One region of the Janthinobacterium sp. NKUCC06_STL genome, then DNA from elsewhere that is predicted to be linked to it. Evidence: predicted binding sites of a transcription regulator. Region 1 holds the regulator's gene; each other region holds the start of a gene.
The links. Region 1 encodes FNR, which switches genes on or off when oxygen is low (the NO sensors DNR and NnrR bind a similar motif). Its sites were predicted from a motif close to TTGATNNNNATCAA; they were not measured.
Positions count from the first base shown of each region.

Region 2: KO539_RS07535 (KamA family radical SAM protein) is a predicted target of FNR. The motif match lies at 1,630-1,643, and genes of this name have one in related genera.
Region 3: KO539_RS28125 (PAS domain-containing methyl-accepting chemotaxis protein) is a predicted target of FNR. The motif match lies at 1,346-1,359, and genes of this name have one in related genera.

Region 1 covers NZ_JAHKQY010000003.1:60,827-64,107, forward strand. Annotated here, with positions in the region: gene ccoG (cytochrome c oxidase accessory protein CcoG) at 1-787, shown strand, start outside; gene KO539_RS12815 (FixH family protein) at 842-1,366, shown strand; gene fnr (fumarate/nitrate reduction transcriptional regulator Fnr) at 1,370-2,128, opposite strand; gene KO539_RS12825 (response regulator) at 2,368-3,281, shown strand, end outside.
Region 2 covers NZ_JAHKQY010000001.1:1,662,716-1,665,996, reverse strand. Annotated here, with positions in the region: gene KO539_RS07545 (methyl-accepting chemotaxis protein) at 1-974, opposite strand, end outside; gene KO539_RS07540 (cache domain-containing protein) at 1,043-1,501, opposite strand; gene KO539_RS07535 (KamA family radical SAM protein) at 1,783-3,147, shown strand; gene KO539_RS07530 (nitrate/nitrite transporter) at 3,150-3,281, shown strand, end outside.
Region 3 covers NZ_JAHKQY010000014.1:68,179-71,459, reverse strand. Annotated here, with positions in the region: gene KO539_RS28130 (DEAD/DEAH box helicase) at 1-1,013, shown strand, start outside; gene KO539_RS28125 (PAS domain-containing methyl-accepting chemotaxis protein) at 1,451-3,106, shown strand; gene bamE (outer membrane protein assembly factor BamE) at 3,165-3,281, opposite strand, start outside.

The sequences.
Region 1 (3,281 bases):
GGGCTGGCTGCGCGAGCAGGTGTGCAAATACATGTGCCCCTACGCGCGCTTCCAGAGCGCCATGTTCGACCAGGACACCCTGATCATCACCTACGATGCCAAGCGCGGCGAACCACGCGGCGCCATGAGCAAGAAGGCCGGCAACAACGACAAGCTGGGCGACTGCATCGACTGCACCCTGTGTGTGCAGGTGTGTCCGACCGGTATCGATATCCGCAACGGCCTGCAGTATGAATGCATCGGCTGCGCCGCCTGCGTCGATGCCTGCAACAGCGTGATGGACAAGGTCGAGCGGCCGCGTGGCCTGATACGCTACAGCACCGACCATGCGATGGAAAACAACTTCAATTCGAAGCAGATACGCCAGCGCGCCATGCGCCCACGCGTCCTGATCTACACTTCCATCCTGGCCCTGATCATCATCGCCGTATGTACGTCGCTGGCCCTGCGCACGCCCCTGAAAATGGACGTGATCCGCGACCGCGGTTCGATGGGACGCGAAGTGGAAGACGGCATGATCGAAAACGTCTACCGCCTGCAGATCATGAACACCTCGGAGCAAAGCCAGCATTTCAAGATCAGCGCTTCCGGCTTGCCGGGCCTGACCTTGCTGACGCGCGAAGAAGTGACCTTGCAGCCGACGGAAACGCTGGGCTGGCCGATCCGCCTGCGCGTGCCGCACGGCGTCGGCGAGAAGGGTTCGAACAAGATTGCGATCGAATTGCAATCGCTGGACAATCCCTCGCTGCACGTGCGCGAAAGCGCGGTATTCATCGTGCCGCGTTAAAGCAGGAAGGCCGGTTCCCGCATGGGGACTGGCCGTTTACACAGGAGAAATACCATGTCCGACAGTCTGAAACTGCAAGCCCCCGTTGCACCGTGGTACAAGCATCGCTGGCCATGGCTGCTGATGATCGGCCCCGGCCTGTCCGTGGTCGTCGGCAGCTTCATGGGCTATATCGCGTTTACGCAGCCCGATGCGCTGGTGGTGGGCGATTATTACAAGCAGGGCAAGGCGATCAACCAGGATTTGAAGCGCGACACGATCGCCAGCGACCTGGCGATGGCTACCAGCTTGTCCTACGACGTGGCGTCAGCGCGCCTCAGTGGTTCCGTGCACAGCTTCGGCAAGGCATACCAGGGCCCGCTGCAGCTGCACCTGGCGCATGCGACCCTGCCGGAAAAGGACATCAAGCTGCTGGTGCGGCCCGATGCGGCCGGCAATTTCTCGGTGGCGCTGCCGATGCTCGAGCGCAGCCGCTGGCAAGTGCTGGTGGAAAACGACAAACGCGAGTGGCGCCTGTCCGGCATCTGGACCTGGCCGCTGCAACGCAGCATCGCGCTGCACGCCGATGAAGAGCTGTAGGCCTTATTTGCAGACGTCGGTACCGGCCGTGATGGCCTTCAGTTTTGCCGGCTGCAAGATTTCAATTTCTCGGTTCGAGACGCGCAGCCAGCCTTCCTTCTTGAATTTCGACAATAAACGACTGACGCTTTCGATGGTCAGGCCCAGGTAGTTGCCGATTTCCTCGCGCGACATGCGCAGCTGGAATTTGCTGCTCGAATAGCCGCGCGCTTCATAGCGCGACGCCAGGTTGACGATGAAGGCGGCAAAACGCTGCGTCGCCTGCATATTGCCCAGCAACAGCATGACGCTTTGCTCGCGCGTGATTTCCTGGCTCATCATGCGGTGGAAATGGCGCAGCAGGGTCGGCATATTGCCCAGCAATTGTTCCAGGCTGGAAAACGGGATTTCACACACTTCGCTGTCTTCCAGCGCCACCGCATTGCAGTGGTGGCGGTCGGCGCTGATGGCGTCCATGCCCAGCAGTTCGCCGGCCATCTGAAAACCCGTCACCTGCTCTTCGCCACCGGGATTGATCTGGTACGTCTTGAAGTGCCCCAGGCGGATCGCGTACAGGTTCTGGAACGAGTCGCCGATGCGGAACAGCGAGGCGCCGCGCACGATCTTGCGGCGGCGGCCGATGATCTGGTCCAGCCTGTCCATGTCGCCCATATCGAGGCCCATCGGCAGGCACAATTGATGCATGCTGCAGGTCGAGCATCGCGCACGCAACGCTTCCACGTTCACTGTAGGCAAGGTTGGAGTGAGTAGCGCTTCAGTCATGTCGGTACCTTTTAGAAAATGCAACAACAAGTTTACTGCATACAGGGTTGCCGTGTGCCAATTTCACCGCAATTTCGCTGAATAAACGACGTCCAGCCTTTAATTATATGGCAACATCGTCAAAAGCCCATGCGGGGAGGGCAATTTGCGCGGCGCCGCTTGCCAAGCTGGGGTATTGATAGGAAAATTCCTGACAGCATTACTTGCCGCCTGTGCCGTCCGGTACTGAAAAGGAAATCATGAAGCCTCTCGGCATCAAAGCAAAAGTCGCGCTGGCCACCAGCCTGACCTCGATCGCCATGATCGCGCTGGTCACCATGATCCAGGTGCAGCACATGCGCGACGACTTCACCCGAGTACTGCTGAGCCAGCAGTCATCCCTGATCAGCCGCACCGCTGCCGAGCTCGACGACAAGCTGGGCATGCTGCTGCAAATCGTCACCCTGACGGCCCGGCAGCAGCCGCCGGAACTGATCGCCCGGCCCGCCCAATTGCGCGAATACTATTCGCGCCGCTCGATGCTGGTGCTGTTCGACGACGTGCTGGTGCTCGACGCGCAAGGCGCCGTCGTGGCCGACATGCCGGAAGTGCCGGGGCGCGCCGGCATCAATGTTGCCGAGCGCGAGTATTTCCAGACCGTGCTGCGCACGCACCAGCCCATGATCACCGAACCGATGCTGGGCAAGTCGAGCGGCATGCCCATCGTGCAGATGGTGGCGCCCGTGCTCACCGCCGATGGCCAGGTGGCCGGCGTGGTGATCGGCGTGCTGCGCCTGTACAAGGACAATCTGCTGGGGCGTTTGCGCTCGGAAAAGGTCGGCAAGAGCGGCTATTACTTCATCCTCACGCGCGGCGCCGTGCCGCGCTACGTGCTGCACCCCGATACGAGCCGCTTGCTGCAGCCGCGCCAGCCGAACGCCAACCTGACGACGACCCAGCTGCTGAAGGAAGATGGCGAAGGCAGCATGGTCAGCACCAACAGCCGCGGCATCACGGCAGTCAACAGTTTCAAGCGCCTGAAATCGGTGAACTGGCTGCTGGCCAGCTCGCTGCCCGTCGACGATGCCTTCGAACCATTCGATGGCGTGCTGTACCGGCTGGTGCTGTGGAGCATCCTCGCCTCGCTGCTGGCCGCCTTTGTTCTGGGCTGGGT
Region 2 (3,281 bases), on a different contig from region 1:
AGCTCGCAGGCCAGCTGGGCGTTGTCGGCGTTGTCATTGACGGCTTGCGTCAGCGCTTCCATGGCGCTCGATGTTTCTTCCAGCGAACTGGCCTGCATTTCCGTGCGCGCCGATAAATCCAGGTTGCCGGTGGCAATTTCGTGCGAGGCCGTGTCGATTGATTGCACGGCGTCCATGATGGTGCGCAAGGTCTGGTTCAGGTGGGCGATGGTCTGGTCCAGCACGCGCGAGGTGGCGGCGATTTCGTCATTGCCCTGCTTGGGCGCGCCGGCCGTCAGTTTGCCCGCCGCCAGGTCTTGCACGGCGTCGGCAATGCCGCGGATTTCCACCAGCATGGCGCGCCGCACCAGCATGGTCACGACGATGGAGACGAAGATAGACAGCAGCACCGTCAGCAGCAGGCTCCAGCCCAGGGTGCGAAACTCGGCGCTGGCCGTCGCATGGGCCTGGCTGCTGAGCGTCGTTTCCAAGGCCGACAGTTGCGCCAGCTGCGTATTGAACTGGCCGAATTGGGTTTCCGCCTTGAGCATGGAATTGGTGGCGATCGACTGGTCCATCTGCGCCATTTCCATGGTTTCCAGCACGGCCTTGCGATAGCCGGCCAGCGCCGCGATGGCCGCATCGACCAAAGTGCGCTCGGCGCCCGTGGCCGTGGAACGCAGCGTGGTCAGCTGGGTGCCGATGGCCGCGTGGCGCGCCTTGATCTGTTGTTCAAGTGCATCGAGGCGGGCCTTGGCGAAGCTGCCATTCGTCCACGACAGCAACTGGTACATATTGCCATGCACCTGCCTGGCCTCGCCGAGTACATCGGCGGCCGCCTTCAAATGCGTGATGCGCACCCGCACCATGTTTTCCAGCGAGGCATTTTGCCGCACCATGCCATACCATGCGCCGGTCGAGCTGAGTATCAGCAACAGCAAGACCAGTATGGGCGCCAGCAATAATTTTGGTCCGATGCGTAATTGATTGAGCATGCTTGACTCCTGGCTATGGCTGTTCACACCGCAGGCGGCGCGCGGTGTGCATGCGCGCCGCCCCTGCCTTATTTTTTGTAGATCCCCGCTTCCAGCACTACATCGTTGACGCGCAGGATGTATGTGGTCTTCGGTTCGATCTTGCCGCTGGTGGGATTCTTGTACTGGTAATCGACCCAGCCCTTGCCCTGTTTTTGCGCCAGTTCAATGATTTCACGGCGATATTTCTTGCCATTCGCATCGGGCACATCCGTCAAATCCTTGCCCACGATGGAAGGATTGATGGGGTGGGCCAGCACGATGCCCGTCTTGATGTCGCGCATGTCCACGTATAGCGAGCCCTGCACGAAGTCCGGGTCTTTCGCCGTGATTTTCTTCATCATTTCTTCCTTGCCATGCGCCTTCATGAAGGCGGCGCCCCGTTCGGCCATGGCGATGGCGTCTTTTTCCGTTGGTTCGACGGCGGCACTGACGCTGCCGCCGGCAAATGCCAGGCACAGCAGGCTACCCGTGAATAAGCGTTTCATGAAAGCTCCTTGTGATATCGAGGGATATGTTGCCAAGTCGTAATTTACGTCGCCGATGCTTCCCTCAAATTGCGATGGAACAAACTAAGGTGTTGCTTGTAGGCAGCATGCAACGTATCGACGGCTTGTTGATATGTAGCAATTTGGTTCCGAACGGCAAGAATTATGATGACTTTCACAGCATGCCGGGCGGGTCTGGCATGAGGGGGAAGAGGCTGGAATTGGACGATGTAGGGCTGATTTCATGCAAGTTATCGCTATTTACAGGCAAGGAGCTTATCGTGTCCGCACTCATTACCGAGCCGTTTTCACCCAAGTTCAAGCCGTATACGCGGCAGACCATTCAACAGGCGCGGCAGTGGGAATGGCTGCCGGAAGAGCAGCGCGAAGCCGTGCAAGTGGTGTCGCACGTCTTGCCGTTTCGCACCAATGAATATGTGCTCGATCAGCTGATCGACTGGAACAATATCCCTGACGATCCCATTTATCGCCTCGTCTTTCCCCACCGCGACATGCTGCCGCCCGAGCAGTACGCGCACTTGCGCGACCTGGTGCTGGTCAAGCAGGACAAGGCTGCCATTGATGCCTATGTGCATGGCTTGCGCCTGGGCATGAATCCCCACCCGGCCGGCCAGATGACGCATAACGTGCCGAAGGTCAACGATGCGCCCGTGCGCGGCTTGCAGCATAAATATGCGCAGACGGTGCTGTTTTTCCCCAGCGCGGGCCAGACCTGCCACGCGTATTGCACCTTCTGCTTTCGCTGGCCCCAGTTTGTCGGCATGGACGACATGAAGTTCGATGCGCGCGAGTCGCATGAGCTGGCCGCCTACCTGAAACTGCATCCGAAAGTGACGGACGTGCTGATCACGGGCGGCGACCCGATGATCATGAACACGCGGCAACTGGCCGCCTACCTGGAGCCGCTGCTGGCGCCGGGTCTGGAACACATCCAGAACATTCGCATCGGCACCAAGGCGGTGGCGTATTGGCCGCAGCGCTTCGTGTCCGACCGCGATGCGGATGACTTGATGCGTCTGTTCGAGCGCGTCGTCAAGGCGGGCAAGAACCTGGCCGTGATGGGCCATTACAGCCACGCCGTCGAGTTGCGCCAGGACATCGCCCAGCAAGCCGTGAAACGCATCGTTTCCACGGGCGCCACCTTGCGCATGCAGGGGCCGCTGATCCGCCACATCAATGAAGATCCGGCAAGCTGGGCCGAGCTGTGGCAGACGGGTACGCGCCTGGGGGCGATTCCGTATTACATGTTCGTGGAACGGGACACGGGGCCGCGCGGCTATTTCGAGCTGCCCCTGGCAAAAGCGCACGAGATTTTCCAGGCCGCCTACCAGATGGTGTCCGGCCTGTCGCGCACGGTGCGCGGGCCGTCCATGAGTGCGTTTCCCGGCAAGATCGTCATCGACGGCATCGTCACCATCAATGGCGAAAAACTGTTTGCCCTGCAATTTTTGCAGGCGCGTAATCCGGATTGGGTGCGGCGGCCGTTTTATGCGAAATTCGATGCGGAAGCGACGTGGATGGACGATCTGAAGCCGGCCTTTGGCCACGACAAGTTTTTCTTTGAAACGGATGAGCCTGTGCCGCAGGTGCCGCATAAAATCATCCGTCTGGCAAAGGCCGCCTGAGCATGCACGGCGCCGGCGCTTTTTCCCGCTCCGGCATGGCCGTATTTTGTCTGGTATTCCTGCCGTTCGCGCTCGGGCATTACCTGTCGTGCCTGTTGCGCGGCGTGAATGCCGTGCTGACGGCCGAGTTGCTG
Region 3 (3,281 bases), on a different contig from region 1:
TCAACGACGTGCGTATCGCCAAGTTCAAAGAGCAAATCAGCGAAACCCTGGCCTTGGGCGAGCTGGAACAGTTCCAGTCGCTGATCGAGGATTTCGAGCGTGAGCAAAACATTCCCGCCATCGAAATCGCCGCCGCCCTGGCGAAGATGGCGCGTGGCAATACGCCGCTGCTGCTGGACAAGAACAAGGCGCGCGAGCAAGCCACGTGGCAGGACGACCGTCCTGTGCGCCAGGATCGTTTTGAGCGCAACGACCGTCCGGAACGGGGCGACCGCTTCGACCGCAACGAGCGCAGCGAACGCCCGGCCTTCCCGAAAAAGGAGCGCATTCAACGTCCAGCCGACGCCGGCATGCAGACCTTCCGCATTGAAGTCGGTCATCAGCATGGCGTAAAACCAGGCAATATCGTGGGCGCCATCGCCAACGAAGCGGGCATCGATTCGAAAAACATCGGCCGCATCGAAATCTATGACGACTACAGCGTCCTGGACTTGCCAGACAGCATGCCGAAAGAATTGCTGGATCAGCTGAAAACCGTGTGGGTCGCGGGCCAGCAGCTGCGCATCAGCCGTGACGGCGACGCGCCGGACCTGGCGCCGCCAGCCGCGCCACGCAAGCCGTTTGCCGCCAAGTCCGCGCCAGCGTTCAAGGATGCACCAGCGGACGCGGGCGAGGCAGCCCCAGCGCCGCGCGCGCCGAAGAAGGAACGTCCACGCCCGGGCGTGACGGCTTACCGCATCGAAGTGGGCCGTGAGCACGCCGTGACGCCAAGCAACATCGTCGGCGCCATCGCCAACGAAGCGAACCTGGAAGCCAAGCATATCGGCCGCATCGATATCTTTGACAACTACAGCGTGCTGGATCTGCCGGAAGGCATGCCGCCGGAAATCCTCGACCACCTGAAATCGGTCGTCGTCTCTGGCCAGAAACTGCGCATCAGCCTCGATGACGGCACGACGGAGCGCAAGCCTGCGCCACCGCGTCCGAAGTCGCCGCGCAAAACCTTTAAGTAATCCATCCACACGGGCGCTCCGGCGCCTGTGTCGCGGATTGGAGACACATCCCTCACTGGCGCGTTCGCGCCAGTTTTTATTTTCCCTCAAGAAATGAATATTGTTGCCGCGTTATTGTTGGCGGCAGGTGTCGCCATGCGCCGGCCATGACGGCAGTCTTCCTGCGTCTTTTTATCGGCACATACGCCGTATTTATCGCCTGCCGCGCAGATACATAATTTTTTATTAATTATTGTGTGTGCGCGTAATTTGAATTTTGCATTCAATAAAATCAATCAAGTTGAATCAAAGTAAATTCTAAAAAATAAATGAATTGGTTTTTATTAAATTATTTGACCAGTGTCACTGTCGCCGAAGCGATATATCAAGGGTGCTTGATGTGGTATATTGTTTTTATGTTTTTGTTATGCTAGTTGAAAAAAAATAGAGGAGCGACGATGCGGGTCAATACGCCTATCACGCAAAATGAATACGTATTAAATGAAGGCATGACGATTGTTTCCACGACGGATTTACAGGGAAACATCAATTACGCCAATCAGTATTTCATTGAAGTCAGCGGTTTTTCAGAAATGGAACTGCTGGGTGCGCCACAGAATATCCTGCGTCATCCCGATATGCCGGCCGAAGCGTTTGCCGACCTGTGGGACACCATCAAGACGGGCATGCCGTGGACCGGCATGGTCAAGAACCGCTGCAAGAACGGTGATTTCTACTGGGTCTTCGCCAATATCACGCCCGTGATCGAAAACGGCCGCCCGATCGGTTATATGTCCGTGCGCACCAAGCCCTCGCGCGAGCAGATCAACGAAGCGGCAGCCCTGTATAAAAGTTTCAAAGACGGCAATACCTCCAAGCTGGCGATCCGCAATGGCCGCGTCGTGCGCCAGGGCTGGGTCGCCAAGCTGGCCGAATGGCGCAAGCTGACCCTGTCGCAAGACCTGGCCTTCCATTGCATCGTCTTTGGCGTGGTGCTGGCCATCCTCGGCTGCGCCGTGTGGAATATCGATGGAGACACAAGCACGGCCACGCGCAGCTGGCTCAGCGGTGCCGCCGCCGCCGCCGTCGCGCTGATGCTGTATTTCTGGGCCCATCTGCACAATTCGCTCGTCGCTCCGCTGGGTGACGCCGTCACGATGGCGCGCAAGATGGCGGGCGGCGACTTGACGGGCGTCATCGACAAAGTGCGCGACGACGACATGGGCCAATTGATGGCGGCCTTGCGCCAGACCAACATCAACTTGCACAGCATCATCGGCGACGTGCGCGCCAACTTCGAGGATATCCGCATCACCACGGCCGAGATCGCCACGGGCAATATGGACTTGTCCAGCCGCACGGAATCGCAGGCGTCCAGCCTGGAACAGACGGCGGCCAGCATGGAAGAGCTGACGTCCACCGTGCAGAACAGCGCCGACCACGTGGACACGGCCAACAAGCTGGCAGCGCAGGCGTCGACCGTCGCGGCCAAGGGCGGCACCATCGTCAGCGAAGTGGTCACCACGATGGACGAGATCAGCACCTCGTCGCGCAAGATTCTCGACATCATCGGCTTGATCGATGGCATCGCCTTCCAGACGAATATCCTCGCCTTGAACGCGGCTGTGGAAGCGGCGCGCGCGGGCGAGCATGGCCGCGGCTTTGCCGTCGTGGCCGGCGAAGTGCGCAGCCTGGCGCAGCGCTCGGCTACCGCCGCCAAAGAGGTGAAAAACCTGATCGACCATTCGATCGCCACCGTGAATGCGGGCAGCGTGCTGACCAGCAATGCGGGCGCCACCATGACGGAAGTGATCGCCTCGGTGGCCCGCGTGACGGAAGTGATGGACGAGATTTCCTCGACCACGCGCGAGCAGAACCAGGGCATCGGGCAAGTCAACCAGGCCGTCATCCACATGGATGGCATCACGCAGCAGAACGCGGCGCTGGTGGAGCAGGCGGCCGCGGCCGCCAGCAGCCTGGCGCAGCGCACCGAGAGCGTGGCCCAGTCGATCGGCATCTTCAAATTAAAGGCCTCGCCCAAGCGCAAGGCGGCCGGCGTGGGGCGTAGCGTGGGTGCGGGTGTGGCAGCAAGGGCGCTGTTAAAGGCCAGGTAGCAAAATGCTGGGGTCAGACCCGTCGGGTCTGACCCCGGGTTTTGCCTGTGGGGTACTCTTACTGCTTCACCCGGTACACTTCCCCGCTGCGTACCTTCTTCACCACCCCATCCCCGCCAAACAAAATCACATACTCTCCCTGCGCGCCCGAGGCGGCCGGGTAGGTGTACATCCA